3 regions of the Clostridium sp. CTA-19 genome follow, and region 2 is predicted to be linked to each of the others. Evidence: riboswitches for the same ligand, from Rfam matches in the RefSeq annotation. Region 2 holds a riboswitch; each other region holds the start of a gene.
What was found. A riboswitch is a leader RNA that binds a small molecule or an ion and turns the genes downstream of it on or off. The one in region 2 is predicted to bind thiamine pyrophosphate.
Positions count from the first base shown of each region.

Region 1: another riboswitch for thiamine pyrophosphate. It lies ahead of tenA (thiaminase II); the one in region 2 lies ahead of thiD (bifunctional hydroxymethylpyrimidine kinase/phosphomethylpyrimidine kinase).
Region 3: another riboswitch for thiamine pyrophosphate. It lies ahead of thiS (sulfur carrier protein ThiS); the one in region 2 lies ahead of thiD (bifunctional hydroxymethylpyrimidine kinase/phosphomethylpyrimidine kinase).

Region 1 is NZ_BAAABH010000009.1:108,241-119,542, reverse strand. Features, by position in the region: gene ACYUE0_RS07180 (alanine/glycine:cation symporter family protein) at 1-1,298, shown strand, start outside; gene ACYUE0_RS07175 (hypothetical protein) at 1,473-2,948, opposite strand; gene ACYUE0_RS07170 (energy-coupling factor transporter transmembrane component T family protein) at 3,305-4,135, opposite strand; gene ACYUE0_RS07165 (ABC transporter ATP-binding protein) at 4,135-5,838, opposite strand; gene ACYUE0_RS07160 (ECF-type riboflavin transporter substrate-binding protein) at 6,242-6,799, opposite strand; gene thiT (energy-coupled thiamine transporter ThiT) at 7,014-7,613, opposite strand; gene tenA (thiaminase II) at 7,706-8,365, opposite strand; TPP riboswitch at 8,487-8,588, opposite strand; gene trmB (tRNA (guanosine(46)-N7)-methyltransferase TrmB) at 9,042-9,695, opposite strand; gene ACYUE0_RS07140 (DUF1846 domain-containing protein) at 9,947-11,302, opposite strand, start outside.
Region 2 is NZ_BAAABH010000002.1:48,693-59,994, reverse strand. Features, by position in the region: gene ACYUE0_RS01515 (DUF5692 family protein) at 1-764, shown strand, start outside; gene ACYUE0_RS01510 (DUF1048 domain-containing protein) at 869-1,393, opposite strand; gene ACYUE0_RS01505 (PadR family transcriptional regulator) at 1,534-1,872, opposite strand; gene ACYUE0_RS01500 (PadR family transcriptional regulator) at 2,090-2,422, shown strand; gene ACYUE0_RS01495 (permease prefix domain 1-containing protein) at 2,430-3,302, shown strand; gene ACYUE0_RS01490 (hypothetical protein) at 3,375-3,563, shown strand; gene ACYUE0_RS01485 (HAD family hydrolase) at 3,735-4,388, opposite strand; gene thiD (bifunctional hydroxymethylpyrimidine kinase/phosphomethylpyrimidine kinase) at 4,472-5,293, opposite strand; TPP riboswitch at 5,453-5,551, opposite strand; gene ACYUE0_RS01475 (SHOCT domain-containing protein) at 5,635-6,489, opposite strand; gene ACYUE0_RS01470 (serine hydrolase domain-containing protein) at 6,667-7,707, opposite strand; gene ACYUE0_RS01465 (hypothetical protein) at 7,994-8,497, opposite strand; gene ACYUE0_RS01460 (CPBP family intramembrane glutamic endopeptidase) at 8,633-9,649, opposite strand; gene ACYUE0_RS01455 (CPBP family intramembrane glutamic endopeptidase) at 10,020-11,036, opposite strand; gene ACYUE0_RS01450 (methyl-accepting chemotaxis protein) at 11,247-11,302, opposite strand, start outside.
Region 3 is NZ_BAAABH010000021.1:45,910-57,211, reverse strand. Features, by position in the region: gene ACYUE0_RS12385 (5'-methylthioadenosine/adenosylhomocysteine nucleosidase) at 1-443, shown strand, start outside; gene ACYUE0_RS12380 (GNAT family N-acetyltransferase) at 528-1,043, shown strand; gene ACYUE0_RS12375 (thiamine phosphate synthase) at 1,152-1,697, opposite strand; gene thiC (phosphomethylpyrimidine synthase ThiC) at 1,675-2,985, opposite strand; gene thiH (2-iminoacetate synthase ThiH) at 2,997-4,106, opposite strand; gene ACYUE0_RS12360 (thiazole synthase) at 4,106-4,873, opposite strand; gene thiF (sulfur carrier protein ThiS adenylyltransferase ThiF) at 4,887-5,690, opposite strand; gene thiS (sulfur carrier protein ThiS) at 5,691-5,882, opposite strand; TPP riboswitch at 6,016-6,119, opposite strand; gene ACYUE0_RS12345 (alpha/beta fold hydrolase) at 6,227-6,970, opposite strand; gene ACYUE0_RS12340 (GNAT family N-acetyltransferase) at 7,215-7,658, shown strand; gene ACYUE0_RS12335 (Na+/H+ antiporter family protein) at 8,345-9,649, opposite strand; gene hisS (histidine--tRNA ligase) at 9,925-11,220, opposite strand.

The DNA of each region.
Region 1 (11,302 bases), on a different contig from region 2:
ACTTTGTTCAATTTAGGTACATAAAAGAAATGTATAGACTTCTTGTTAGCAAGGATAGTAAAGCTGGCGGTAAAGATGGTAAAGTTTCTTCTTTCCAATCATTTTGTATAAGTACAGCTTCTAAAGTTGGAACTGGAAACATAGCAGGAGTTGCTATCGCTGTTTCTTTAGGTGGCCCTGGTGCTGTATTTTGGATGTGGGTTATAGCTCTTATAGGAAGTGCTTCTGGTTTTGTAGAATGTACTTTAGCTCAAATCTATAAGGTTAAAGACGGTAAAGCATTCAGAGGTGGTCCTGCTTACTACATGGAAAAAGGACTTAACAAAAGATGGATGGGAATAATTTTCTCAATATTAATTACAATATCTTTTGGATTAATATTTAACTCAGTTCAAGCTAATACTATTACTGTAGCTTTCGATAGTGCTTTTGGAATAAGCAGAAACGTTTCTGGAATCATTATAGTTATTCTTACATCATTAGTAATTTTTGGTGGAGTTACAAGAATAGCTAGAGTTTCAGAAGTAATAGTTCCTATTTTTGCTATAGCTTATATAGCAGTTGCAATATTAGTACTTGTTTTAAATATTACTCAAGTGCCAGCAATATTAAAACTTATACTTGAAAATGCATTTGGGTTTAAATCAGTAACTGCTGGTGGACTTGGTGCAACTATAATGCAAGGTATTAAAAGAGGATTATTCTCTAACGAAGCTGGTATGGGAAGTTCTCCAAATGCTGCTGCTGCTGCTGAAGCATCTCACCCAGTTGAACAAGGATTTGTTCAAACATTAGGAGTTTTCGTTGCTACTTTAATAATTTGTAGTGCTACAGCATTTATAATATTAGCATCTGGAACATATTCTGACACAAACCTTACTGGTATAGAATTAACACAACAAGCTTTAAGTTCTCAAATAGGGCCATTTGGTAGTGTATTTGTTACTGTATGTATTTTCTTATTTGCCTTTAGTTCTATAATCGGTAACTACTACTATGGACAATCTAACATAGAATTTATAAAAGCTAACAAAGTATTCTTAAATGTTTATAGAGCGTTAGTAGTTGCAATGGTTCTATTCGGATCATTAGTAAAAGTAGATTTTGTTTGGAACTTAGCTGATTTGTTCATGGGAATTATGGCTATTGTAAACTTAATAGCTATACTATTCTTAGGTAAATACGCTTTCTTAGCTTTAAAAGACTATGTTGCTCAGAAAAAAGCTGGTATTGAAACTCCAGTATTTAAAGCGTCATCTATACCTGGATTAAAAAATGCTGATGAATGGGAAAAGTAATTAAATTTTTCCAATCATCTCACTAAATAATAGTAAAATTTAATTTTTAATTATTTATATTAATGTAGAACTTATAACTTTTTATCAATTAATCTCTAATGAATTATATAAACAAAAAGGTACTTTAAATTATTTTAAAGTACCTTTTTAAATTTAGCTATACAACTTTTAAACCTATTTTTCCTTTAACCCTTCACTTAATACATATTGAAAATCCCGTAACTCTTCTATTGATGGATAAGTTAATTTTAAATACATTGCCTTGTTTATAGTTTTTAGTGCATCTTCATATTGTGATACTAAATATTTAGCCTTTGCTACATTATATAAATATTCCATAGAATTATTTTTGGTTTTTATTAATTCATCGTAGTACTTTAAAACCTTTGTATAATAATATTTATTATACTTATTTATTTCAATAAGATTTCCTTTTATCCATTTATACATGCTTATTTCATAACCTGTTTTTTTCTTTTTATACCATAATACTATTTCATTCAATTTTTCTTTTTTAGTTTCCAAATTTACAACATCTATTTTATTAAAACATAGTATAGTATCCGGAATTAAACTACTTATTTTTTTATCTTTATATTCTAACAAATCCAGTCTACAAGTAAAGTTTCGTATTTTCCATCCTACTATTATATTTTTATTTTTTCTAGAACACACTTCTTTTATATTTAAATAACCTATATCATCCCCTTTTCCTTCATAATCATCTACAACCTCTAATCCATCTTGAGTAGACTTACATACTCCTATATGACCATATCCTTTATAATTATAAGCATATATAATTTCATCTTCTTTGTCATTATCTAAATCTAATTTAATAATGTCATTTTTACCACCAAATTTATTTAAAGAAATAATTTCTGATCCTTCTGGTATAATATCTTCTATATTTAGATAGATTTTACTCTCCCTTAAACTATTATATGTTTTTCCTGTTTTCATAATGGATTGATATATAACTTTCATTTTCCCATATTCATCTATATCTAATAATGTTTCTATAATTCCTAGCATATGTTCATTCGACGGTTCAATCATAATTTGTTGTATTAATAATGAGTTATAATTTTTTCCTACTTGTTTTACTGGATAAATAGCATTTATGGCAGATATATATGGAGCGTTATTACCTAAGGCTTTTCCATTCCTGCTATATATAAGATTTAAATATTCATCATTACTGTCACTAATATTTAAAACAAACCTTTTTTTAGTTTCCTCACAGAAAATTTCAATATTATAATTATCTAAATATCTAGCTTTAAATTCATATTTTTCATAAAAATTATTATAATTAAAAATTTCTGTTAATGTTCCATCTTCATACTTATATACATATGCAATTAGATGTGCTACTTCTCCTCCTAAAACACCTCTTATCATAATCTCTTGTTTATCACTTTCAGTAACATTAATTAAGTCCAAATCTAAATCACAGCCTTTTATATTTAAATGCATAGTTTCTTCACTCATTCTTTTTTGCTGTATAACAACATCTACTGATTCATAGTAATTACTATCTTCTTCAAAAGGACATCCCATTAAAAGAACTAAATCCCCTTCACTTTTTCCTGTAACATAACCATTTTTTACAGAAATTATATTTTTATTGTATCTGTATAGGCCCATTTCTTCCTCCCAAATTATTCCTTATACTAAACAATATATTTAATATATATATTTTAGATACCAAATTAAGTTAAATTTTTACATAACATAAAACCTTCACAACGTTTTTATGCTGTGAAGGTTTTATATTTACTATTTATATAGGGAAACAAGCATGTGCGTAAAGCTACTCCATTTTATGTCAATAAAATATCTTTCTTTTAATTTATTAAATAACCTTAAAATATTTTCATACAAGATGCAGTGTTAAACTTTTACCTTTTAACTATTAACTAAATGCAGTTGTACTTATTTTTATCAACTAATACCAAAGACTTGATGAATAAACTTAAATATATCTTTTAAAATTTGAAATTCTATATAAATGGATTATAAAATCTGCTATTATTTTTTAGTGTAAAGTATAAAGATAAAATAAATAACCCTGTTACTACAATTAAAGCTATATAATCATTTTTTCTAAAATCTCTTGCATTATACCATGTACGTTTTTTCATTTTTCCAAAAGCTCTTAACTCCATAGCTGCACTTATAGTATCTATTCTATCTAAACTTGAAAATATTAAAGGCATAAGTATAGATGCTGAGTTTTTTATTCTTTTGCTTAACTTTTCTTTTTTAGACATATCTATTCCTCTTGCTTGTTGTGCAAAAGAAATATCTTTATAATCCCTTTGAATATCTGGTATATACCTTAACGCTATTGCAACTGAATAAGCTATACGATAGTTGACACCTATTTTATTTAAAGAAGCTGCAAATTCACTTGGATCTGTAGCTAGTATAAATAAAAGTGCTACTGGTATTACGGAAAAATACTTTATTGTTATATTAAATTGATAAAATAATTGTTCTAATGTTAAAGAATAATTACCTAGCATATGAAATAATACATGTTTAGTTTTGTATATTTCTACACCTTGATAAGGTGAGAATATAAATATAGCTATATTATTAAGTAATAGGAAAAATAATATGAAGTATATTATAATAGCTACATTTTTAAACTTCAATTTAGACATTTTAAAAATAACTATACTTAAAATAAACATTATTACTAATACCCTAGTATCATACGTTAACATAGATGCTAAGGCCCATAATATAAAAAATATAAGTTTTGTAGCTCCCGTCAAGTTATGTATTATTGAGTCTTTATTTATATAAGACAGCATCGTATCACTCATTATTTTCTTCCACCCCTATCTTCTTCAATAAATCTTTCAATAAACTTTTTAGGATTATCTATATGAGATTTTAATGCCAATTTTTGCAAAGATGTTTCTTTAAGATTAGCTACCTTTATTATTCTATCATCAGTTAAAATATTCATTGATAAATCATCAGCAATCTTCTCTCCCTGTGATAAAACTATAGCTTTGTTGCTATACTCCAACATTAGATGCATATCATGAGTAATCATTATAATAGTTACTCCCTTTTTATTTAATTCTAATAAAAACTCCATAATTTCATTATAATGCTTAAAATCTTGTCCAGCAGTTGGCTCATCTAATATTATTATTTCTGGATTTAAAACTAAAATTGATGCTATTGTGACACGTTTCTTCTGTCCAAAACTTAATGCAGATATTGGCCAATTTCTGTACTCATATAATCCACAAATTTTTAAAGTTTTATATACTCTCTCTTCTATTTCTTCTTTATCTATTCCTCTGACCTTAAGTCCTAATGCAACCTCATCAAATATCATAGTTTTAGATATCATTTGATTGGGATTTTGCATTACCATACCTATTTTTTCTGCTCTTTCTTTTATTGTTCTCTTTTCTATATCCTCACCATCAAAAAATATTTTTCCACCAGTTGGCTTGTAAAATCCACATATAAGTTTAGAAATAGTCGACTTACCTGCTCCATTTTTTCCTACTATACTAACCATATCTCCTTTTAATATATTAAATGATACATCTTTTAATATTTGTTTTTCTTCATTATATTGAAATGAAACATTCTGAAGTTCTAGTATAGATTTATTTTTTTCTCTTTTCTTTTCATCTACTGAATTAAGGTACCAACTATTTAACTTTTCTTTACATTCATTTATATCTATTATTTCTACATTTTTAGCGTTCATTTCCTCGGTAATATGACATCCTGCATATTTAAGCGCAGTTATATATAAAGGTTCCCTTATTCCATTTTTAATTAAAATATTTGAAGCTAAAAGCTTATTTGGTGTAGTGTCAGCTATTATCACCCCTTCATTCATAACTATTATTCTATCAACATCACAATGTAGTACATCTTCCAACCTATGTTCTACTATTAAAACTGTTTTATTAGTTTCCTTTTGTATTTTATCTATAAATTCAATAGATGTTTTTCCTGATGCTGGATCTAAACTCGCTAAAGGCTCATCAAAGAGCAATATATCTACATCATCAACAATAGCTCCTGCTAATGTTACTCTTTGCTTTTGACCACCGGATAAATTATGAGGTGATGAATATAAGTGACTATTTATATCAACTAATTCAGCTACATATTCAACTTTATCTTTCATATCCTTTTGCATGACACAACAATTTTCTAATTTAAAGGCTATATCTTCTCCAACTGTTAGTCCAATAAATTGGCTATCTGGATCTTGTAGTACTGTTCCAACCATTGTAGATATTTCAAAAATACTTAATTCATTAGCCTCTTGTCCCATAATTTTTAAACTTCCAGTAGTCTCTGCTTTATATGAAAAAGGAATTAACCCATTTATACAATTTGAAAGAGTACTTTTTCCACATCCCGAAGGTCCTACTATAAGAACTTTTTCTCCTTCATATATAGTCAAATTTATATTTTTTAATGTAGGTCTAGCTTGAACTATATATTGAACTGAAAAATCATTAAATTCTAAAATCGGTTTTTTCATATACCGTCCTCCTTTTTAAATCTATACAATAACTATTCGTTATTTATATATACCTGTATTATATAGGGAAACAAGCTCGCATTTAAATTTATTCAATAACTTTAAAATATTTTTATGCAAAATGTAGTGTTGAATTTTAAGAATTTCCGAGCATGTCTCACTATTTTGGGTATCCAAGTTTTGGAATCAGTAAATTTAAGAGTCAACTTGGAACCCTATAGAACTTCACAATTATATTTTTATTGCTTAACTAAAACAACAAATCCACTAAATGATATTTACACTGTTAAATAAAACCTTAACTTAAAAAAACTTTGTACCACAGTTTCATCCTAAACTTTCTATTTTTACAACATATTGATTTTTTCAATTAAAATACCGGAGTTGTTTCTCCGGTATACTTTTAGTATTCTTTATCTAAACTACCCTTTTGGGTTCTAGTTTTAGCATAATTTATTATAAGGATAGTACCTAATATTCCAACTGTAATAGTATTAGATGTTCCCCCTATAATTCCTTGTAAAAACACCTTATTAGAAGGCTCTGCATATATTAAAATATCTAAGCTTGGTGCAAGTAACCCCCACGCTACAATATTTGATATAATTTGTACAATATTAAAAACAATAATCTGTTTTTTCCCAAAAATCCCTTCATTAATCTTAATTTTTTTACAACCTACGCCTATAATAAACCCCATAATAGCAGATGCTATAACCCAGCTTATCCAAGGTGAACCATAAAAAATTATATCTTTTAATCCATGGCCTATAAGACCGATTAAAAATCCTGCTAAAGGACCATACAGTAACGCCATCAACGCTAAAAATGCATACGCAGTTTCTATGTTTGTATTCGGTATACCTGTTGGTATTGACCCAAAACGACCTAATATCATAAATACGGCAGATCCAATTCCAACAGCTACAATTGTTTTAATTGGTAATGTATTACGTTTCATCTTTATCTCTCCAAACATTTAATACAATTAAAATTTCATAGCATTTTAAATTATAATTTCATAATTATACACCGTTAAATATAAAATTAAACAAGCTAAAAGTCAAGTGACATATTAAAATTAAGCATTAAAAAACTACCCTAAAAAATTTTATTTTAAGATAGTTTTCAATTTATTCATGAAAAATAGATTAAAATTTAAACATAAAATAAATTTATACTGGTTTAGCTATTTTACTAAATCTTTTTATTGGTAAAACTGCCATTAAACCAACTGTTAACAATCCCTCTACCCCTGCACTACTTATATTATAGACAAATGAATATAACCAAACATTCATTCCTTCAGGTGCATATTGCCCAAAGAAGACTGCTCCTGATACTATATTTACAAATACACTTAGCGATACTGCCAGTAAACAGCCTCCAATTAAATTTAACTTTTTACTACTTCCAAAAGTGCCAGCAAGCCCTAGCGCCATTGTTGAAAGCACATAATCTAATAAGAACTGTGCTGGATGTACTACCGTTGCTCCATTTAACAGTTTTAAAAGTCCAAAAATCATACCGCCTGTAAGCCCTACTCTTCTTCCATATAATATAGATAGAAGCATTACAGGTAACATAGAAAATAAACTAATCCCCCCACCTTGAGGATATTTTATAAATTGTATTAAATAAAGTACAAATGATATTGCACTAAACATAGCTGTGATAACCATAGTTCTTATATTGAATTTTTCTTTTCTTAAGTCTATAAAATACATAATCATTAAAATTACACTAAGTATTGTAACTAATATAACCATTATCATACTCCTTTTGATTTTAATATAAATATCAATCACTAATTAAATTTGAAAAGAAGAAAATTTTTTACTTATATACCAGCATAACATAACCAAATTTACATATCTTGATTTGCCATGTTCCAAAACTCCATTTCATAAAGGCTACATTTTACAAATATATCTTTTAGCCTTTTTTTTTCCTTTTCATTTAAATCATTGCAAATTTTATTTACATATTCTAACCATACATCTGTAAAATCATTAAAATCTTTAGAAGAATATTCTTCAATCCAAGGCCTATAAAAGTTTTCTTCTAAATTATCTTTATAATTTTCTAACAAATACTTACCTATATAATTATAACTCCAAGTGCATGGTAATGTTGCAATAGCTATTTCTTTTATATTCCCTGTTAATGCTATAGACTTCATATAACTTGTATAATTTATTGTAGCAATGTTATACTCCATTTTTTCAACATCCTCTATCTTATAACCATGATCTGTTAAATACTTTATATGGACTGCTGTTTCATCTTCCATAGTTCCCTTAGTTGAACTATAAAAAAACTTCATCTCTTCCATAGTATCCGCCTTTACAACCCCTACACAAAATACTTTCGCATATTCCTTAAGGTATAAATAATCTTGTATAAGATATTTCATAAATTTATTTTTATCCAATGTTCCATTAGCTAAATTACATATAAATGGATGTTTTTTGTAGCCTTCCCATATCTCTTTCGAACTTGAATATAAATAATCTGTAAATTTCATAAAACTCCCCCCTAATCTTAAAATTAAAAATTTTCTAAACACAATAAAAGCTATACCCAACTTGGATATAGCTTTTTATACTTAAATATAAAACTATAAAATTTGCACAAAACTAAAACTTCTCGTTTTAATAACGCTTTCCTACGCTGGTATTATCCAATTTCAGGTTCAAGGGTTAGTATATCAATACCTCTCAGCTTTAATAGCACCCCTAGCTAATTATATTATTCTCTTTTCAATATTTATTATAAAACAAATATATTAAAATATCTACATTTATACTAAATATTCTTAATTAATATTAATTCCTTTTTATCTATTATAGTGTTCCAAATTAAATTTTAAACTTATTTGTTTATCAAATAAGAAAATTCAAATTAATATTTTATCAATAACTAACAGATTATTTTAGTTAAAAGTTAAGAGTGAATAGTGAACAGTTGTGGTTATTACTACTCACTTCGTTCCTAGTAATTCTCAACGTATCTTTTTATAAATTTTCAAAGCAAATTATATTGATAGATTTTTTAAAATCATTTTCAGAAAGTGGTTGCCACTTTCATCCTAAATTCTTAATTCATAATTCATAATTCATAATTCTTAACTAACTATATTTGTACTTATTTTTCTCAACTGATAACAAAAATTTATCACCGTACATTTATTATAAATTTTATTATAATGTTGCTATTAAAAACTTTGTTTTTATTCCTTGTGCTGTAAACATTTCTTCATGTTCTGTTACAACATTACCTTCAAAATCACTTTTATGTAGATCATAAGTTATGTACTTTATATTAAACTTGCACTCTTTAAAATACTCTAATGACTCTTCAAAAAGTTCATCATCATCAGTTTTAAACCATATTTCTCCGTTCTTTTTTAAAAAGGTTTTATATTTATTTAATTGTCTTGTATGTGTTAATCTTCTTTTTTTATGTTTTTCTTTTGGCCACGGATTACAAAAATTTATATATATTTTCTCAATCTCATCTTCTTCATTTAACATCTCTTCAATAAGACCAATTTCCTGTGCCATAAGTTTTACATTATCAACTTTTCTTCCTTTTTCATCAACTGCATTTTCTATATTTCTTTTTGCTAAAACTAAAACTTCATCTTTTATATCTATAGCTATATAGTTAATATTTTTATTTTCTGCAGCATGTACAGCTATAAATGTACCTTTTCCGCAACCTAACTCTAAATATAAAGGTTGAACTTTTTTAAAACTTTCTTTCCATTTCCCTTTATGTTCACTAGGTTTAGTAACAAAGAAATCACAACTCTCTAATTCTGGCCTAGCCCACGGCTTTCTTCTCATTCTCATATTAAATCACTCCATATCTTACAATATATCTTCATATTTTTCATGTAAATCACTAGCCTTTATTATACATAAAGCCTTTAATTGTATCAATCATAGTTAAAACTTAACATATAATTTTAAACTATAAACTCTTAATATATAACTTTAGTTTAACTTTTATATCCCTATGTTGTCTTTAAACATAATAAAAGGGCAATCCCTTTTATTATATTATTGTATTTTGAGATTGCCCTATAAAAAATATATTCTATTTAATTGTAATAAAGATTTTCTGATGGATATTCTGGGTCACAAGTTATATCTATTCCAATTTTTCTAAATGTCTGCTCATCATTTTTGTTTAATATTGTAGTTGAATGTGCTTGACATCCTTTAAGCATTGGTAATTTTGCCATAGCAACTTGTGCCATAGGGTTTGTAGCTGCACAAATGCTAAGTGCTATTAATATTTCTTCACATGTTAATGCTGTGTTTTTACTACCTAATGTTTTAGACTTTAAGTTTATTATTGGTTCCAATATAACTGGTGATATTAAATGTATTTCATCTGATATATTAGCAAAATGTTTAATAGCATTTAATACTACTGCTGCTGTTGCATCCATAACATTTGAACTTTTACCTGTTAATATAGTTCCATCTTCAAGTTCTAAGGCTACTGCTGGACATATTTCATTTTTTGCACAGTTTTCTTTAAGTTTTGCTGAATGCTCTCTCGCTGGCATTACAACTTTTCTATCTTGCTCTTTTAAATTAAGTTCTTCCATTATAAGTTTTACTCTTTGGAACGTATCTTTATCTGCATAACCTTTTTTATAATCACATGCTGTTTTAAAGTATCTTCTAATAATTTCTTGCTGTGATGCATCTTTTACTACCTCATCATCAATTATTCCATATCCAACTCTATTAACGCCCATATCTGTTGGAGATTTATAGACAGCCTCTTCTCCAGTTATTTTTTCTATAATTCTTTTTAAAACTGGGAAACTTTCTATATCACGGTTATAGTTTACTGCTACTTTCCCATAAGCATCAAAATGGAATGAATCTATCATATTTACATCTTTTAAGTCTGCTGTAGCAGCCTCATAAGCTATATTAAGAGGGTGTTTTAGAGGTACATTCCAAACTGGGAATGTTTCAAACTTCGAATATCCTGCTACATTACCTCTTCTATACTCATGGTATAACTGGCTAAGACATGTTGCAAGCTTTCCACTTCCTGGTCCTGGTGCTGTAACAACTACTATTGGTTTACTTGTCTCTATGTACGGATTTTGTCCATATCCTTCATCACTAACTATAGTATCTACATCTGTTGGATATCCTTTTGTAGATTTATGTTTATATACTTTTATTCCTCTACGTTCTAACTTATTTATAAATACTTTAGTTGCTGGTTGACCTTCATATCTAGTTATTACAACACTATTCACGTCTAGTTCATAAGATCTCAAATCATCTATTAGTCTTAAAACATCCATATCATATGTAATGCCAAAGTCACCTCTTATTTTGTTTCTTTCAATGTCCCCTGCATATACACAAATAACAACTTCAACTTTTTCTTTTAATTTATGTAATAATTTTATTTTTGCATTCTC
Region 2 (11,302 bases):
AAACTACTGAAGGTACAAGTGTAAACGACTGGTTCCATTACGCTAAGGTATATTCTGCACTTGCAGGATGTATTGGTTTTTGGATTATTCGTCATGTTAAAGATGTAAGTACTAAAAAATGGGTTTTATGCTTTCCACCACTTATTTTAGCTATTAATATTTGTGAAGCAGTAGCTCGTGATTTTCAAATCTATGGATTACACCTTAATAAAGAAATATTCGAAGGAATGATGACTTTAAGTGGACCTTGGAATATTATGAATGGAGTTGCTGGAATATTAAATATTATTACTATTACAGGCTGGTTTGGAATATGTATTAGTAAAGATAAAAGTAAAGATATGTTATGGCCTGATATGCTATGGTTTTGGATTGTAGCATATGATATTTGGAATTTTGCATATACTTATAATTGTTTACCTGATCATTCATGGTATTGCGGTTTAGCACTATTATTAGCTCCTACCTTTGCTGCTTTCTTTATAAAAAAAGGTGCTTGGTTACAACATCGTGCACAAACACTTGCATTATGGTGTATGTTTGCAATGACCTGTCCGGGCTTTATTGATGAATCACAGTTTGCAGTTAGATCATCACATAATTCAACTGCATTATTTATTGTAAGCTTAATAGCACTAATAGCAAATATAGCAGTATTTATATACTATGTTTATAAAATAGTTAAAACAAAACGTAATCCTATTAAAGGAGAACTTTATACTGATCTTAATAGTTATAAAGAAATTAAAGCATTATCTGAGTAATGTTATTATAATTTTAAGAGTGCCCTAAAAATTGAGAAATATTTTAAGTGGCACTCTTTTATTTTAATTATATAATTTAAATAACTTTAAACATAAATTTTATTCTATTTCATATTTATAGTTTTAAATTTTTTTATTCCTTTATAACCCCAATAAATTATAATCATTGCTATTATGTAGAATATATTTATAGATATAATTGTTATATTATTTAATATCTTTGATAAGAGTATCAAAATAATAATTAATACGCTTATACTACATCCAAATATAAAATTAGAGAATTTAGAAAATTTCTTTTTAGAGAGAGTAAAACTATTTTTTCCTATATAGTTTATTGCTACACAGGATACTAAAATAATCAGAGCGGTTTTAACTAATAGATCTAATGTGTAATTATAGTTTAAATGTAAATTTCCCTTTACTAATTTAGGTAAATATAAAAAAATAAAATCTATAGTACACATTATACAAAATCCCTCTATTATTATAGTTAAGTACTCTTTTAACTTTTCCAAAATAGATTTTTTAGGATTTACAGCTGAGATTATATCATCTGTAAATTTTTTATAATCACTTCCAATTATGTAGTCTATAGACTTTCCTTGTCCTTGCCAATCTAAAAACATTCCTAATATATCATTACTAATTTCATCTTGTTCACATTCACTTAGATTACTTACTCTTAAATAGCAAATTATATCTGTAAATATTTTATCATTTTCTTTTGTTAAATTTTCACTTGATTTATAAACTTTGTCTATTATATCTATACATTCCCCTTCTCATAATTCTCGAATATGTTATTGATACTATTTCTAAGTTCTTTCCAATTTTCATAGAAATTGTTTAGCTCATTTTTTCCTAAAGAAGATAAACTATAATATTTTCTCTTAGGTCCTAAAATTGATTTTTTTTTCACCGAATTTACAAATCCATTTTTCTCTAATCTTAAAAGTAATGGATATATGGTCCCCTCACTCACCTCCTCAATTCCATAGTCTTTTAACTTCTCTGCTATTTCATAACCATAAACTTCACCATCGTTTATAATTTTAAGAATGCATCCTTCTAAAAGCCCTTTAAAAAATTGTGATTTTTCTCCCAAAATTCAAACCTCCATTAGCTATATTGTATTGCAAGTTACTACTATATTGTATTACATGATAGTAGTATTGTAAAGTTTTTCTTATAGTCTACTAAGAATTTTATTTATTTTAATAATTATTAAAATAATTATTTTTTATTTTTTTAATCACATTACCTTGACCATCATAGTAATATGCACTATACTATACTTAAATTTAATTAAGGAGGTTTACAAATTGGATTTAAAGGCTACATCTGATCTTTTGCGAGGTCATACTGATACAATTGTTTTGAGCATATTACTTAAATGTGATAGCTATGGATATGAAATTCATAAAACTATTTTAGAAAAGACTAACGATCAATTTGAATTAAAAGAGGCAACACTTTATTCAAGCTATAAGCGTCTAGAGAAAAATGGATACATATCATCCTATTGGGGTGATGAAACACAAGGTGGTAGACGAAAATACTATACTATTACAGAAACTGGCAAAGAACTCTATAGACAAAGTAAAAGAGATTGGGAAAAAACAAAATACATATTAAATCAATTATTGGAGGAATAAAAAAATAATGAAAGAAAAAATTTATGTTGATAGATTATTTTATGAATATGAAGAAACTCAAGAGATTAATGATTTTAAAGAAGAAATTATAGTAAATTTAAAGGAACGTGTAAAGGATTTTCAAGATAAAGGATTTTCAGAAGATGAGTCTTTTGAAAAAGCCACACTAGAGCTAGGTGATATTACTGAAATAGCCGATCAATTAGGAAAGCAAAAAAGGAATGAAGCTATAAGTCAAATGTATATTGGCTCAAAAGTTCCACTTACTAAAAAACATGCTGCAGGATATTCTATTTGTTTGGGAATACTTTTACTAGGTTTTATAATAGCATTTATTAATTATACTACTACTACTGAACTATTTATTAGCCTTGGAACCCTTTCTATATTTGTTTCAATTCCTTGCGGAATGCTTACATTTCTTGGGTTAACACAAGAGACTACTCGAAATATGCCTATGTCATATAAAAGAGCTTTATTTTATGGTGTTACTACTAGTATTATAATCTTTGGCCTTATAATTTCAGCAATGTTTTTTATAATGAAATTAAAGTTAACTACAGTGCTAAGTGTTTTAATAACATTTATTATTCCAGCACTTATTGTTCTTACATTTTTAATATTAACTGAAAAAAAACGTAGTAAGCCCTGGGTTGAAAAAGAAGCTCAATATTATTCACAATATTATAGTAGTGAGAATATAAATCCTACAAGAGCTGCAAAATTTGGTATATTAAGTGCTGCACTATGGACTTTTGCTATTGCATTATTTATCGTACTTGGTATATTAATAAGTTTTAAATACTCTTGGATGATACTTTTATTTTTAATACCAATTCAATTATTATTAGTATCTTGGATGTTCGAAATAAAAAAATAATATACTTGGGGCTGTTACAAAGATAGCTGGAAGTTAGAGGAGTGATATAATAAATTACAGGGGATTTATTATATGAGTAGTTCAATTAAAGAAATTATTATTAAATTTATTTTTGTTTTTTTATTTCTTTGTATTATCGGTTATTTTATAAAATGGTTAGAAATTAATTTTACTAAAGCATTAGCAATATCTTGTGGTATTGGCTTAGTTGATTTTGTAACATACACTATAAAAAATTCTAGAAATAAAACAAATTTATGAAATAACAGGTATGATAATATTTAACTTATCATACCTGTTTACTAAATTTTTTTTAATTTTGAACTTTATTTCATTTCTTTTTTAGTAACATGCTAACATGATTCTATAGATAAAATTGATTACTAACACATTTTCACAATCCACTTGCTATAATCACATATAAAAACAGCACTATTTATTTTTAGGATGAGGTGCATTTTTAAAATTATACAAATAACCGTTTGCAATTTTTTTAATATCAATTTTATACATTTCTGAATACTTATCATGAACACCAAAAACTTTCATACCTGCCCTTTTAGAACTTATAATAGCAGGTAATACATCTTCAAAAACTATACAATCCCTTGGATTCACTTTCATACGCTTTGCACATAGAAGAAAGATATCTGGATATTCTTTGCCGCGTTCAACTTCATCCGTTGAGCAAATAGCATCAAATAAGTCATATATGCCATTATTTTTTAATGCAGGTTCAAAAAGTGCTGTTGGTAATCCTGTCGCAACTGATAGTTTAATTCCAATTTCTTTTAAGTATATAATATATTCCTTTGCATAAGGCTTTAATTTAACATTATTGCTGTATTCATGTATAGCCATATCATTCCATTCATTAATAATATCATCAGCCTTCTCATTTAAATTAAATAAGTTTATTGTATAATTTGCAGCTTCTAAAAAACTACGAGAACAAATTTCATTTATATATCCATCTGGAACATTCAGATTTCGCTTCGCTAAAAAATCTATATCTATCTTTTCCCACACGTCCATAGAGTTTAATACTGTTCCATCTAAATCAAAAATAGCTGCTTTAAAATCCATTTTTAGACTCCTTTCATAACTAAACACCATCATCTATTTTTTTAAATTAAAACTAATATAACTTAACTATAAATTTTATTAAGCTATTTAAGTTGCTTAGTTTTTATTATTTTCAGACCATTTTTGTATAAATCATAAAAATGATGTGTAGGACCATTTCCTTTTCCAATATCTAAGGAATGCTCTATTGCTGTAGTAACATATTTTTTTGCTTCACTTACTGATTCTTGAATATTCAATCCAAGTGCAAGGTTAGCAGCAATAGCCGAAGAAAAAGTGCAACCTGTACCATGTGTATTTTTTGTATTTATACGAGGATTATCAAAATGATAAAACTTATTTCCATCATATAATATGTCTAGTGCATTACCACTGCCATAACCACCTTTTATGATTACGTTTTTGCAGCCCATTTTATATATTTTTTTTGCTGATATCTCCATATCTTTAACAGTACTAATCTTCATATTAGATATTTTTTCTGCTTCTGGTATGTTTGGAGTAAGTACATCAGCAAATGGAATAATTATTTTTATTAATTCATCTACTATATTAGTATCCATTAGTTGACAACCATTTTTTGCATACATTACAGGGTCAATAACAACATTTTGTGGCTTATACTGTAAAAGTTTTTTAGCAACAGCTTTCATACAAGGTGGAGTTGATAACATGCCAACTTTTACAGAACTTACTTGAATATCTTCAAACACAGCATCTATCTGTTTTTCAATTACTTCTGGTGTAATATCTTGTATATCTATTACACGACTTGTGTTTTCAGCTACAACAGATACAATAACACTCATTCCAAATACTCCATGAGCTGAAAATGTTTTCAAATCTGCCTGTACTCCAGCACCTCCACTGCAATCAGATCCTGCAATACTAAGTACATTTTTCATAAAATTTCCTCCCTTTATTTTTGTTAGTTTTTTATTATAAAAATAAAAAACTAACAAGGCTGATAAAATAACTATTAATATAGAGAGTACCACCTTTTAAATTATTTTAAATTCAAAAAAGAGCGCTCTCACACTGAGAAGCACTCTATCAAATTCAATAGACTTAAACAAGCTGCTTCCCTACGCCAGTGTTAACTGTCAGGTTCAAAGGGTCAGGTTTTACCTTCTCAACTACAAGTAGTCCCCCCGCAAAAATAACTATTTAATTCATCAAATAAATTTTACCATATTATGAGTTTAAAGTATAGTTAAACAAAATTAAAGTATTCTATCAAATAAATTTAAACTTCACTTAACAACTTTTTTTTCTTTTCAGTAAATTCTTCGTCTGTTAAAATTCCTTCTTCTTTTAATCTAGACAATTCTCTAAGTTTTTCATATACTGTGGTGCAATTATCTATTAACTGAGAATTATTTTTATCATTAACAAATTGTATTTCTTTTTCAGGAATTAAATCTTTTAGTGTATCATAGGCTGATATATGAAAAAACAACTGCTCATATTTATTATTATTAATAAATTCCAGTGTAATATCCTCTTTTTTAGATTGAGAATCCTTTGATGTTATTATTTTATTATGAATTCCTCTATCCTGTTTTAAAAAATGTAAAATATCATCTCTATGAATTTCTAATAATTTTATTATTATAGAATGATATTTATTAGCAAAACATAATTTATCATCTTTAATCCATACATATAATTCAGTGTTATTAATCATTTTTATCAAGGAAAATCTGTTACAAATAACTATCTTTGCTGTTTCAGGTACACCGTTTTTTATTATTTGCTCATTTAATACTTTTTCTAAATTATATTTTTCTAGTTTGATGTTATACTCTTTTAGTCTATTTTCAAATTTAGTTTTATATATAGTCTTATTTAATGTAAAGTTTATTAATAAGCAAATTGTAGGAATTATAATTGGAGGAATTATGATTAAGATTATAACTATAATTTTCCATGATCCATCGCTTAGCCCTAAATCATAACAAAAGAAGTTATAAAATTTCTCTTGTATGGAATCCACGAACAAAATTAGTAAGGAGAATATACCCCCAATAATAAACCCCAGACAGCCAGGTGCAACGCCCATATAATCCGGTGGAGTTGGTTCAGTATCTAATTTACTCATTTTAAATCCCCCTATTTTTATTAAATATGTATTAAATTATATATATGAATAAAACGACGATAAAATTACAATGTTATATTTACTTTTTCAATATTACTTCATGATTAAATCCTATATAACAATAAATACACTAAAAAATACCATGAATTTTCATGGTATTTGGATAACGTAAGCTTATTATTGTATATATTTAAAAATAATTGATTCCACTGCATCTATTTTAGGCGCAAATTTCATTGTGGCTATATTAGTTAGCATAATTACTTGTATATCATCATCTGGGAAAATATCATTCTCTGAAAAAAATCCCGGTATACCTCCACCATGATATACTTTTTTCCTAACTTTCCCCCCAAGTTCTATTTCATCTATAAATAGTCCATACCCATAGTATCCTTCTTTTCCAGCATCAGCATACTTACTAGACATTTTATTTAACGAGTCTTTACTAATAACTTTGCCTTCTAATAGTCCGTTGTTCCAAAGATATAAATCTTCTACAGTAGAATATAATGAGCCTGAAGCATATGGTATAGTCATATCTATAAAATCACAATTTAAAAGAGTTTTTTCATCTTCTTTTAGAGCATAACCACTTGCTCTGTTTTTAATGACTTCAATATGATCATCATAACCAGAATCATTCATTAAAAGTTTGTCAAAAATATTTTCTTGTAAATATTCTTTATAACTTTTTTTAGAAATCTTTTCTATTATGTATCCTAATAGAATAAACCCTGAGTTTGAGTATAGATGTTTAGTTCCTGGCTCAAAATCATAAGGACAGTCTTTGAATTCTTCAATAAGACTCTCAGCATTATGAGGATTTTTCATAATGCTTTCTACAAACCCTTTAATACTAGTATGATTAAATATCCCTGATGTATGAGTTAATAAATGGTGAATAGTTACTTTATTTCCTTTAGGATAGTTGGGAACATACCTATCTAAAGTATCATTTATATCTAATAATCCTTTATCATATAATTGTAGTATTGCTGCAGCTGTAAATTGTTTTGTTACTGATCCAATACGAAATTTTGTTCTAGTCGTATTAGGTACATCTAACTCATAATTTGCCATACCAAATGCTTTACTAATTATTTTTTCTCCTTTAATTGAAACTAATATCTCTCCACTAAACTTATCATCTTCTGATAGATTGTTAAAATAATTATCAATATCTGTCTTGATTTTATTTAAATTTTCTTTATTCATCATAAATTCCCCATCCTCTATATTTTAATTTTACAATTGAAATCCTATATTATAATTATAACATTAATTTCATCTTCGCCTAAAATATTCAAGACTATTTATTTTACTATAATTTTTTTATTTTCTTTATTTTTTCCTAACAACATACAAGCTAACAATTGATTCTTTAATATACTTATATAATAGAAACTTAAAAATTTATAAATCTAATATTAGATAAAAATTATGAAAGTGGTGCTAAAATGCTATACAATGATTGAAAATATTTACATTTTAGAATGAAACTTTAATCAAAAAAACCTCTATGTGATATATTTACATTATCATTACCATTTATTTTCACATCGAGAACCCCATTGGCATTTTTCCCAACTATTCTAACAAAGTACTTTTTATTTTTTATAGCATCAAATTCTATAGTGGATTTCTTATCTAACTCATTATTTTTAGCTATTATATTGTAATCAGAATCTAAAATTACAGTATAACATTTGCCCTTATAAATTTTACTACTATCATCTATAGTTATTCTCTCATCTTCTTTAGAAGTCACTTCTATAAAGTCCCAGATACCTGTAAAGTCCTTAAAATCAAAGTTTATTCCATTTGATGTATTATTTAAATCTTCAAGCAACCTAACTTTTCGTTCACCTGCATTCTTGCATAATAAGTACCTATCTGAACCAACATAGAAATTAGTATTTTTATAAATTATGGTTCCTACTAATGGAATTATTATTAAAATTAATACATAAATAGTGGTTAATTTATTTTTCTTTATATTTTTCATAATTATCAAACTCCCCTTTTTACAATACTTATTTGTATAATATATGAAAGTTTAAAGCCCTAAAGACTTATTTTATTTTAATAAATCTTTAGAGCTATTTTTTGCAAAATATTATAGAATTTAATTTTAAAACATTTACATGTTTGTCGTTATATTATTATTTTCTTTATATTCTTTAGTAAATATAAATGGTACAAAAACAATAGCATTAATTGCTATTCCCAATAATAGTGTTTTCAATGTAAAGTTGGATTCATAACTTCCACCAGAAAGAGCAACTGCTACAGCATTATTTGTTAAATGAATTAATATTGGAGTCCATAAATTTTCAGTTTTCATATATGCATACCCTAAGAATATGCCTAGAAGTATACAATAGGCTATATGAAATATAACACAATGTATCGGTGTTTTGGGGCTATATAATGTAAAACAAAGTGGTAAATGCCATATTCCCCAAATTGGCCCTAATATTAAAACTCCTAGTTTTTTTCCAAAAATACTTTGTAATCTTGGTTGAAGATATCCTCTCCATCCAAATTCTTCTCCAAAAAACATAATGAAAGAAAAAACTACACTAAAAAATAAGCTTAAAGGTAGAAAAACTAAGGTGAAAATTAAAGTTGAAACTTTAAAAGAATCATCCGGCTGCACTATTAAACTTACACCTGCCCTTATTATAAACAGACCAACAAATATCAATAAAACTATAACAACCTTTTTAAAATTTTTACCAATTTCTAAATTTAAACCTTCAAAATCTTTATTTTTGTTAGAAAATATAACAATAGAAGAAGCAACACTAGCTATGGCAATAATACCTTGGATAGTAAAACTTAAAACTTTAGGATTATTACTAAAGAAAAAAGTACATATAAATAAAGCACAAATAGAAATTATAGTAGTTGCTATAAAAATATTAAAAAATATATTTACCGGTTTGCTAAGCTTTTCTTTATTAAAATATTTTATAGTAATAATTGTAGCAAAGGCTGGATACAGCATTTGAACTGCACCAAAATACTGAATGCTTTCTGAAGGTATTTTTTCATATAGTACAAAAAGTATGATTCCAATTAAAGCTGTAATAGCAAAATTGATTGCTAAAGCTATAGAAATCTCTTTTTTTACATTTGATGAATAGTTGTTCATTGAATCACGCTCCCTTATTTTATTGTATCAACTATATAACTATTTTACATAAAATTTCACCTTTTTACAATAAATTCAATTGATTTTTTAAATTGTTTATTTAATTTTTTCCTAAATCTTAATTTCTAATTAAATATATTTCTCAACTAATAATAAGGATTTCATGTGTATTTTTAGTGTGATAAAAGTATTTATATCTACACATGTAAATGATTAAATATTTATTTGGGTATTATTATAGGATTCCAATTTTACTTTTAAAATTATCCATTTCAAAACTTGGATACCTAAAATAGTGAGACATGCTCTGAATCACTTGGAATTCAACACTATATTTTGTATAAAAATACTTTAAAGTTATTGAATAAATTTAAATTTGAGCTTGTTTCCCTATATCTTTCTTATATTCTTTAGTAAATATGAACGGTACAAAAATAATAACATTAATTGCTATTCCTACTAATAATGTTTCTAATTCAAAAGTTGCTTCGTAATTTCCACTACTAAAAATTCCTGCAAAATTATTATTTATTAAATGAATTAATATTGGTGCCCATAAATTTTCAGTTTTCATATATGCATATCCTAAAAATATACTTAAAAGTATACAATGGGCTATATGTGCTATAACGCAATATATTGGTGTTTCTGGACTGTATAATGTAAAACAAAGCGGCAAATGCCATATTCCCCAAATTGCTCCTAATATTAAAACTCCTAATCTTTTTCCAAAAATACTTTGTAATCTTGGCTGAAGATATCCCCTCCATCCAAATTCTTCTCCAAAAAACATAATAAATTCAAAAAATAAATTAAAAACTAATAAAACTGGTAAAGTAATTAGATGTATAATTAAGGTAGAAAACTTAAAAGTAGTACTATTATCATGTACTAGAGCTATACACGTTGTTATCATAAATAAACTTATAAAAATTAATAAAATTATAACAACTTTTTTAAAATTTTTAGTAAATTTCAAATTAAATCTTTTAAAGGAATTATTTTCATTGGAAAATATAAGCATGATAAAAATGATATTGGATATAGTAACAATACCCTGTATAATACAGCTTAAAATTTTAGGATTATCATTAAAGAAAAAAGTACATACTAGTAATGAAATGATAGAAACTATAGTAGTTGCAATAAATACATTGAAAAATATATTTAATTCTTTATCAATTTTTCCTTTATTAAAATATTTAATTGTAATGATTGTAGCAAAGGCTGGATACAGCATTTGAACCACTGCAAAATCATAAGTACTCATTGTTGGTATTTTTTTATACGCTACCACTAATATAATCCCCATTAAAGCTGTAATACCAAAATTAATTATTAAAGCCATAGAAACTTCTTTTTTTGCATTTGATAAGTAATTGTTCATTTAATTATGCCCCCTTATTTTTGTAAATTATATAATTATTTTACATAATGTTTTATAAAATTACAATTTATTCAATTAACGTTTTAAACTATATTTTAAATAAATAGAATTTATGCTATCTATTTAATGAAGTTTATATTATCTAAAGTAGAAAAGTGACTATATTTAGAATAAGTTTTTTCATTCTAATATAGCCACTTGTTATTACCTTTATATTTCAAATTTTTCTATTATTTCATGTAACTTTTTAGATATATTTTTAAGTT
Region 3 (11,302 bases), on a different contig from region 2:
ACAGAAGGTTGAATATTGGAGACACCGTCATATCTACAGAATTAGCATATCATGACGTTGATGATGGGATACTAACAGAATATCATCCATGGATGAAAAATATATATTTTAATGCAGATAGTTATCTTATAAACCTTTGCAGGAAAATCCAAGAATCTAAATTAGTTAATCAAAAAACATACTTTGGTAGAATAGTAACAGGAGAAGCATTTATAAGTGACTATGGTCGTGAACATATAATTAATAGACATAACCCACTTTGCGTAGATATGGAGAGTGCTAGTATTGCTCATGTGTGTTACGTAAATAATATTCCATTTTTAGCAATAAGAACAATATCAGATACTGAAAATGAAAGTGGAACGGAAGTTTTTGAGAAAAATTGCGTATCAGCATCTATTAATTCTATTAATATTCTTGAAAAAATTTTAGAAGTTATTTAGATACCCTCTAACTTAAAATAAATGAATATTTTCTTTATAATGTACATTAGTTTTTTATTCAATTAATTTATTGGGGGGATAGTTATGATTAAACTTATAGAACCAAATGAAAAGTATTTGAAATCATATATTGAAGCATATGACGAATATGAGGATAATCACGTCACAACATATGCATTTAATGATGCAAGGTCCTATGATATATTTGTGAAATATGATAATTACAAAAATGAACGTAATTTGAAGCCCAATAGGGTTGGGGCAAGTTATTTTTGGTTGGTTGACGATGAGAAAGACTTGTTTATAGGGGAAATTAGCATTAGACATAATCTCACCGATGCACTACTACAATATGGTGGTCATATAGGGTATGGTATTCGCTATTCTGAATGGAATAAAGGCTATGGAACTTTTATGCTTAAACTGGCGTTAGAAAAAGCAAAGGACATGGATATTTCAAGAATTCTAATCACTTGTGATGATGATAATTATGCTTCTGCTAAAATAATGGAAAATAATGATATGGTACTTCAAGATAAAGTAGAGAACCTTATAGATGGACAAAAAATACTTACAAGAAGGTATTGGAAAACTTTATAGGCGTTAACTTGGAACGCTATATAAATTAAATAGTAAAGTGGACAAATTTATATTTATCCACTTTAGTTATAATAATTATGAAATTTGAAATAAAACCTTATAATAAAGTTACTTCATAAAAGCACTCATCATAGCAACTCCATCAGCTCCTGAGTTGTAAACTTCTTTCATGTTGTCTTGTTTTATTCCACCTAATGCAATTACTTTGCAAGAGACATGTTTTTTTATCTCTTCTATGAATTTTACACCTTTTCCTTTTAAACCTTCCTTACATTTTGTCTCATATATATTAGATGCTAAAATATATGTAGCTCCAAGTTTATCTGCTTTTATTGCTTCTTCTAAAGAATGAATAGATACTCCTACTATTTCATCCTTATTCTTTTCATACCCTAAAAACATTTCGAAAGGTAAATGTATTCCATAAGGTTTCACTTTTTTATATACAAATTCATTAGAATTTATTATTAATTTACAATTAGTATTTTCTATTATTTTTGTAATAGCCTTTGCATATTTTAATAAGACATCATCAGAAACATTTTTTTCACGCAATATTATTCTACAAATGCCATATTTTACAGCAGCTTCTATCTTTTGAAAATACTCTTCATCACTTTGTACAAGCTGTCTATTTGTTATTAAATATATCAATTTCTTTTTCCTTTAATACTTTATTCATATTCCTAACGGCACACATTTTACCACACATTGTACAGGTATCTGAATGTTCAGGCATAGATTCTTCTCTGTATCTTTTAGGTTTTTCGCTATCTAAAGCTAATTTAAACATCATATCCCAATCTAACTCTGCTCTTGCCTTGCTCATAGCATCATCCAATTCTCTAGCACCATTAATGCCCTTAGCTAAATCTCCTGCATGAGCTGCTATTTTAGTTGAAATTATACCTTCTTTCATATCTTCTATATTAGGTAATCTTAAATGCTCTGCTGGTGTAACATAACATAAGAAATCTGCTCCTGCCGCTGCTGCTATAGCTCCACCAATTGCTGAAGTAATATGGTCATAACCTGGTGCTATATCTGTTACTAGTGGTCCTAAAACATAAAATGGAGCATCATGACAAAGTTTTTTCTCTAAAAGCACATTTGTTTTAATTTCATCTAATGTCATGTGTCCAGGACCTTCAATTATAACTTGTACATTTTTTTCCCATGCTCTTAGTGTAAGTTCTCCTAATGTTATTAACTCCTTAATTTGAACTGCATCAGTAGAATCTGCATTACATCCTGGTCGGCATCCATCTCCAAGACTTAATGTAACATCATACTCTTCACAAATGTCTAATAATCTATCATAGTATTCATAAAATGGATTTTCTTTATTATTAACTTCCATCCATGCAAATAATAATGAGCCACCTCTTGAAACAATATTAGTTAATCTTTTATTTCTTTTAAATGTATCAGCTGCTTCTTTATTTAATCCAGCGTGGATTGTAACAAAATCTGCACCATCTTTTGCATGTTTTTCAACAACATCTAAAAATTCTTTCGCTGTTATTTCATCTAATTCCTTATCATAAAAACCAATAGCATCATAAATTGGCACTGTTCCTATAATAGCTGGTGAATACTCTACAAGATTTCTTCTAAACTCAGCAGTTTTTCCATAGTTAGAAAGATCCATTATAGACTCTGCCTTCATCTCTATTGCTTTTTTCACCTTTTCCATTTCTTTTTCTATAAAGTAACAATCCTTTGATATTCCTAGATTAACATTTATTTTTGTTTTCATTCCTTTTCCTATACCTTCAGGACTTAAAGATTTATGATTTTTATTAGCTGGAATTACTACTTGTCCTTTAGCAATTAACTCTCTTAAGGCTTGCACATCTATCTGTTCTTTTTTTGCTACTATTTCCATTTCTTTTGTTATTATGCCTTTTTTAGCTGCATCCATTTGTGTTGTATAATTCATTTTTATTCCCCCTAAATTCTTTCCCAATCTTTAAAAATTGGTTGATACCCTAATCTCTTTATCATTTTTTTCACATCTTCTGTACTACTTTGGTCACTTATTAAAAATTGTGATTCCCCTTTGCCCTTTGTGTCTTTACAGTGTCCTCCCACTTCTGTTAATACGCCCGCTGACATTTTATTAACTCCTAGTGGAATCAATTTTTCTCTAAAACTTGCTGATTCTCTTGTAGATATATTTATAACTGAGTTATTATGAAATAATCTTAATGCCAAAATACACTGAACTAAGTTTTTATCACTTACTGGATATATATCATGAAAAGCTCCAGCATGAGGACGTATTCTTGGTGCCGAAAAAGCTACATCTACTCCTGGGTAATTATCTTTAATATATTTTCCATGTAGTGCTGTTAAAAACACTTCTTTTCTAAAATCATTTAATCCTAACAGTGCACTTACACTTATATTTCTCATACCTGCTTTTGCACCTCTTTCTGGTGCATCAAGCCTAAAATTATAATTTCTTTTTGGACCACCTAAATGTACTTTCTTGTATATTTCTCTATCATATACTTCTTGGTAAACTGTTAATCCATCAGCACCTGCCTCTATAGCTTTTTTATAATCTTCTTCACTTAATGGTTGTACTTCTAATGTAATTGAAGGAAAATAATCCTTAAGTACTTTTATTGCATCTACTAAATATTCTATTGGTGTATCTTTAGGACTTTCACCAGTTAAAAGAATTATATGTTTAAATCCTTCTTTAGCTATGGCCTTCGCTTCTTTTTCTATTTCTTCCATAGTTAACTTTGCTCTTAAAATATTGTTATCATGATTGTAAGAACAATATGCGCATCTGTTAACACACATATTAGCAATATATAATGGTGTATATAAAAGAACGGTTTTCCCAAAATACCTATTAGATATTTCATGAGCCTTTTGAGCTATTTCTTCCAGATATTTTTCACCTTTAGGCGATATTATGTTTAAAAAATCCTCTTCATTTAATTTATTTTTGTATATAGACCTTTTTATATCTTCATCTGTAACCCTATTAAAATAATCTTCAAAATTAAATTTTTCGTATTTTTCTATAACCTTTAAAAATGACATTACTCTAAAAATCCAGTTAAAGGTGATGATGCGTTTCCAAATTTAGATACAACACCAGCTTTAGCCAAATATGCTTCCCTTCCAGCTTCTACAGCTTTTTTAAAGGCGCTTGCCATAAGAATAGGGTTATTACTTGATGATATTGCAGTATTTAAAAGAACCGCACTAGCTCCCAACTCCATTGCTTCACAAGCATGAGAAGGTAAACCAATACCTGCATCTACAATCACTGGTTTATTTAATTCATCTATCATTATTTCTATCAATTCTTTTGTTTTTAAGCCTCTATTGGTTCCGATAGGTGCCCCTAATGGCATAACAGCTTCCGCACCTGCTTCTATCATTCGTTTTGCCATTGCTAAGTCAGGATTCATATACGGTAAAACTACAAAACCTTCTTTAGCTAATATTTCTGTAGCTTTTAAAGTTTCTAAATTATCTGGCAAAAGATACTTTGAATCGTTTATTACTTCTATTTTAATCCATTTTCCACATCCCATCGCTTTTGCAAGTCTAGCAATCCTCACTGCTTCTTCTGCATTTCTTGCCCCTGATGTATTTGGTAGCAATACCATATCTTTAGGTATATGGTTTATTACATTTTCTTCTTTATCATCAAAATTTATTCGCCTTACTGCCATAGTAATTACTTGAGCTTCTGAACTTTTAACTATTTCAGGAATAATAGAATTTGATGCATACTTACCTGTTCCAATAAACAATCTAGAATTTAACTCTTTTCCGCCAATTATAAATTTGTCATTCATAACATTTCCCCCTCTACACTTCACTGTCACCTAGTAATATCCTCACTGACATATTTGCCATATGACCTGCAGCTATACTTACTCTTGGAGCCATAAGGCCTGAACCTTCTTTTGCCTCATTTTCTCCATCTCCACAAACATAAAATCTACTATTAATCTTTTTAGTAATTATAGAATTAGATGAAAAACTACCTGCCATTCCATTTCCACTAATGATATATTTATTTGTATTAAGTAAAATAGCATTTACAAGCTCTGCTTTACACTTTGCATTATCAAAAGCTTCTATAACAACATCACAATCTTTAAATGTATAGATAGCATTGTCTTTATCTAAATATCTATCTACAACTTCCACTAAAATATAGGAATTAATTTCTTTAATAATTTCTTTAATTGCATCAGTTTTTTTCATCCCTATATTCCTTATATAATATTGTTGTCTATTTAAATTACTTGGCTCTACTACATCAAAATCTACTAATACTAACCTTCCGACTCCTATTCTTGCTAAAAATATTGCTATATTAGAACCAAGTCCACCTAATCCTGCAACACCTACTACTGACTTCTTTAGTTTTTCAAATACACCTTTTGTATGTCTAGAAACCATTAGTGTTTCTAGTTCTTCTTTTTTTGGTTTTTCACCCTTTTTTATAAAAGTCAATTCATCTTTATCTTTTAAAATCTTATCTTCTTTTATTGGAAACCCGTTTATAATTACCATATCTGAATTAGGATACATTTTTTCTTTTATATTATTTATAGATACATTTTCACTTATTTCAACGCTTCTTCCATTCACCTTAATAAGCATTTATCCCCCTCCAACAAAAGCAACTATTTCTATTTTGTCATCTTCTTTTAATATTGTTTTATCGTATTCTTCCTTAGGTAATATTTTTAAATTCAGTTCAACAACAATTTTATCTGCATCAAGTTCTAAATCTTTTATCGTTTCACTAACTGAAAAGCCTTCATAATTCTTTTTTTTACCGTTTACAATCATGCTATCCCTCCTCTCTAAAATTATCTTAATAAAGCTACTATGGGGTTTTGCTATGTTCTTTGCATATAAAAAGAGCTTACCAACCGGTAAGCTCTTATGAAAATATATGTTATAATTTTATTTCAAATTTAAATATTTTCCTATCTTACTTCCCTACGTTGGTGTTAACCATATCAGGTTCAAAGGGTCGAAACTTAAAATTCCTCTCAGCCACTATTGGCTCCCCTAGCAAATCTTTATTAAGTTAAGTTCATTATACAGCTACAAAACTATATTGTAAATACTTGTTTATTTATATATACAATTCCAATTGAAGCTATTTCGCTTAAAAAATACTACATTTTTCAAACAAAAAAATTTCTAATGAGACTAACATATTCCTCATAATTAACTAAGCTAAGTTCCCCATGTCCCATTTTTTTAGCTATATATAAATGACTATTTAAAATAGTGTTATGCAGTTCTTCTGCTGATTTTTTCATAATCTTTAACTCTTTTTCTCCAACAATAATTAGAACCTTAGCTTTTGTATTTTTAATTGTGTTTTTCAATATATAATTCCCATTACTCAATGTAATATTAACTAAAGATTCTTTTGTTATATTTAAACTATCCTTATAATAACGTTCAAACATTTCTTCAGGAACATTTAGTATTTTTCCTTGTAATTTTGAAAACCATTTTTTCTTTATTAAACCATAAAACATTTTGTAAGTTGGTACTGCTAAAAATCTTGTTCCTTTAATTGGGTAAACTAAAGCACTTTCAATAACTGCAAATTTAGTAATATCACTTCTTCTAGACAATATTTCAGTTATAATTTGAGCACCAATGGATAATCCAACAAGTGCAAATACTCTTCCACCACAATTAGCATCTATAAATGAAATTAATTTATCAGCACTGTCATCTATACTTATAAAATTTGTTTTGCCATCTTCACCATGTCCATCAATTATAGGGGCCACAACATGATTTTCACTACTGAAATCCTTGATAATTTTTTCCATAGACCACCAAGATAATCCTCCACCGTGCAAAAATATTATCGTAGGTAATTCCCTATTTCCAAATTCCTTAAATTTCATTTTAATCTCCTATCAATAATATAAACATTAAATGTATTACTTTAGAACTCCTTATATTAACATAAATATAGATTACACTATTTCACATTTAATTTAAACATATAAAGACTATTAATTAAAATAAGCTATTAACTAACAGTAGAATATTAATTTTAAATTTATTGTATTTGTAAAAATTGTTGTATTTACAAAATTATGTTATAATAACTTAAATATTTATTAAGAAGCAGAGGGTAAGAATAAAATGAAAAATTTAGTTATATTAGAAATGAAAAAACATATGCTTGATCAATGTGTTGATTTATTTATAAACACATTTTCTGAAGAACCATGGAATGATGTTTACGACTCAAGAGATCCAGTAGTTAATTTCTTCAATAATCACTTTAACAATAACTACTTTCTAGGTTATGTAGCTATGTTAGATGACAAAATTGTAGCATTAAGTGTTGGTATGAAAAAGCCATGGATAGAAGGTATGGAATATTATATTGACCAATTTTGTGTTAGCTATGAAATGCAGGGAAAAGGTATTGGAAGTTGGTTCATGAAAGAAATAGAAAAAACTATTAAAAATCAGGGAATGAACGGAATGATATTAAACACAGAAAAAGGTTATCCAGCACAAAAGTTTTATGAGAAAAACGATTTTAAAATAATTGATGATTTAATAGTTTTTGGTAAATAATAATGATTTTTTTATCTTTAAGTAGTTTGTTGAATTAGATAAAACTTAGGTTTGGGAGTAAATATCAAGTAAAGATTAATATCTAAGTATAACACCGTAACAAATGGGACAGGCACGACAAATGTAGCACCATAAAATAAAACAAACTCTTTGAATGTAACTTCCATAAACAAAAAGGGTTAGCCAGTCCCTAAAGCAGTTAAGAGTTAATAAGTAATAGTTAAAAGTTACAGTGGAAACTGGATTAAATCCAGTTTCTTTTTAATTTAATAAAGTAAAATCTAAATTTAGGATATAAAACTAAGCTAAGATTATTATTTAAATGTAGCACCGTAACAAGAAGGACAGGCGTACCAAAGTATATTTTCCGTAAGTTATTTTGTGAGTGAAATCAATGGTTTCGCAATAAAACTTATATAACTTGAAGCCGGTCCTAAAAAAGTAGCATAGCTACGTAGATGTTTGGGACCGACTTTGAGCAGTGTTGAAGAGAAACTAGAATCATCAAAAGCACCTATCCTAAAGTATGGTAAAATAAACCTTAACGCGTCTGTCCCTCTTGTAATGGATGTAGACCTTTAAATAGTTGGTTGTTTATAATTTTTATCTAGTTGAAGTTTAAAACTTGTTCATAAATTTGAATTAAATTTTCAACTTATATCCCTATAATATAATTTTTCCCTATATTAAAAAATCAAAGCAGCTACTAACCCAAATATAAATAGTGGTATGTTATAGTGAAGGAATGTTGGCACGCAGGTATCCCAAATGTGGTCATGTTGGGAATCTATATTAAGTCCAGATGTTGGCCCAAGAGTGCTATCTGATGCTGGCGACCCTGCATCTCCTAATGCTCCTGCAACTCCAATTAATATAATTATAGATAAAGGACTAAAACCTAATTTAAGTCCTAATGGACAGTATATAGTTGCTAATATAGGAATAGTTCCAAAAGAACTTCCTATTCCCATAGTTATAAGAAGTCCTACTAAAAGCATTAATAATGCTCCAAGAAATTGACTTTGTCCTACTAATACGACTATAGAATTAACAAAAGATTCTATAGCGCCTGTTTCTCTTAATACATTTCCATATCCAGCAGCTACAAGCATTACAAAGGCTATAAAACCCATGATTTTAATTCCACCATTCATCAAATTATCAATTTCATTAAATTTAATAGTTCTTGTTACAATTAAAACTATAATTGCACATAACCCACCTAAGGGCAATGACCCTGTCAAAATCTGAACCACAAAAGCTACTATAGCAGACATTAATACAGTCCAGTGTGTCTTTGTCATTTTTATATCTTCATTATCATTTGAAAACTCTTCTAAATTTACATTTTTATATTCTCTAGGTTTTCTATAGCTAAAAAATATAGCTATTAAAAGTCCAATAATCATAGCCACTCCTGGTATCCACATTACTTTACTTACCATGCCAGTTGTAACTTCTATATTGTTAGCTATCATTTGATCTCTTATAATATTTTGAAATATAAGTCCAAATCCTACTGGTATAGCTATATATGGAGCTTTCAACCCAAATGTTAAAGCACAGGCAACAGCTCTTCTATCAATTTTCAATTTATTCATAATAGGTATAAGTGCTGGAATTAAGATTGGTATAAAGGCTATATGTACTGGAATAAGATTTTGAGAAAAACAAGCTATAACTGCTATTATTAACATAAAAGTAAATTTGTTTTCTTTAACTACCTTAGATATTTTTTTAGCTAGTATAGTTGAAAGACCTGTTTTATTTACTGTTACAGCCAAAGCTCCTAACAATAAATAACTAAGGGCTGTTTCAGAATTTCCACCCATTCCGTCTATTAATAAGGACATAGTTTGTCCCACACTTAGATTTGCTGTAATTCCAGCAACTATAGCTGAAATTAACAATGACAGTATTACATTTAATTTTAAAAGGCATAAAATTATCATTACTGTAATAGATATGATAACAGGATTAAATAAACTCATAATATGCTTCTCCTTTAATTTTAGGAAACTGGAATATACCAGTTTCCTTATTAATTTTTAATTTCTACTTATCTATGTTTATAGCGTTCCAAATTAAATCTTAAATTTATTCATTTATCAAATGAGAAAATTCAAATTAATATTTTATCAATAACTAACAGATTATTTTAGTTAAAAGTTAAGAGTGAATAGTTCTTAACTAAATATATTTACACTTATTTTTCTCAACTGATAACAAAAATTTGATGAATAAATTTAAATTTCACATTAGTTTTCTATAAATTGTTATAATCTGTTACAAATTCCTTTCCTAAAGTCATGTTTTTTACCTTTACTTCATTTTTTATTTTCTCTTCTTCACCAATTAAAATTACATTTTCTATACCTAATTTATTGGCATAATTCATTTTCTTTTTTAAAGAATCTTCTTCAAAATATATAGTAACTCCATAACCCTTTTTCTCTAGGCTTTTCATAACAGTTCCACAATATTCTAATGTATCACCTATTGGTATTATTAAATAATTCAACTTTCCTTTCACATTATAATTTTCTATAAATCCTATTTCTTTTAAAACAAAGAATAATCTTGTCATACCTATAGAAATTCCTACCCCTGGTAATATCTTATCTGTATAATTTTCTGCCAAATTATCATATCTTCCCCCTGAACATATTGAACCATAAGTTTCATTTCCTATTAGCAAAGTTTCAAAAACTGTTCCTGTATAATAATCTAACCCCCTAATAATTTTCAAATTAATTTCAAATTCATTATCCTCAACACCTAAAACTTTTAGAATTTCATTTACTTTCTTAAGCTCACTTACGCCTTCTATAAAATAATCTTCTTTAATATTTAGTCTTTCAAGAGACTCCAATATCTCTTTATTACTTCCCTTAATATCTAAAATATCGCTTAAATATAAAGTTTTTTCATTTCCTATTAAAAATGTAAGTTCTTCAATAAACTTTCCTTTGCCAATTTTGTCGTATTTATCTATCAACATCATAACTTCATTTGAGTTTTCTATGTTTAGACTCTTTAAGATTCCTTTTAATATTTTTCTATTACTAATTTGAAATTTGTAATTCTTAAGTTTTATTTCCTTAAATGCTTTTGACGCTAAACTTATAACCCAAGCATCATTTTCTATAGCTAATTTATCTTTGCCTATAACATCTATATCACATTGATAAAACTCTCTATATCTCCCCTTTTGATTTCTCTCACCTCTATACACTTTTCCTAGTTGATATCTTCTAAATGGGAAAGTTAATTCATTATAGTGTTGAGCTACATATCTAGCAAAAGGTACTGTTAAATCAAATCTTAGTGTTAAATCATTCTTTCCTTTTGTAAAACTATAAACTTGCTTTTCCGTTTCACCACCAGTCTTTGCAAGAAGCACATTAGCTTTTTCTATTATAGGAGTGTCTATAGCTAAACAACCGTTCTTTTCATATACATTTAAAATTTTATTTACTATGTCATTAAATTTTTCTTGCTCATTTGGTAATAGTTCCATAAATCCTGGTAATATACTTGGTTTGATTATTTCTTTTTTCATTTTTACTCTCTCCTTAAATTAAACTTATTTCTTTTCATATGCCTTATACGACAAAAAACCGTGTAGGCATATACCTACACGG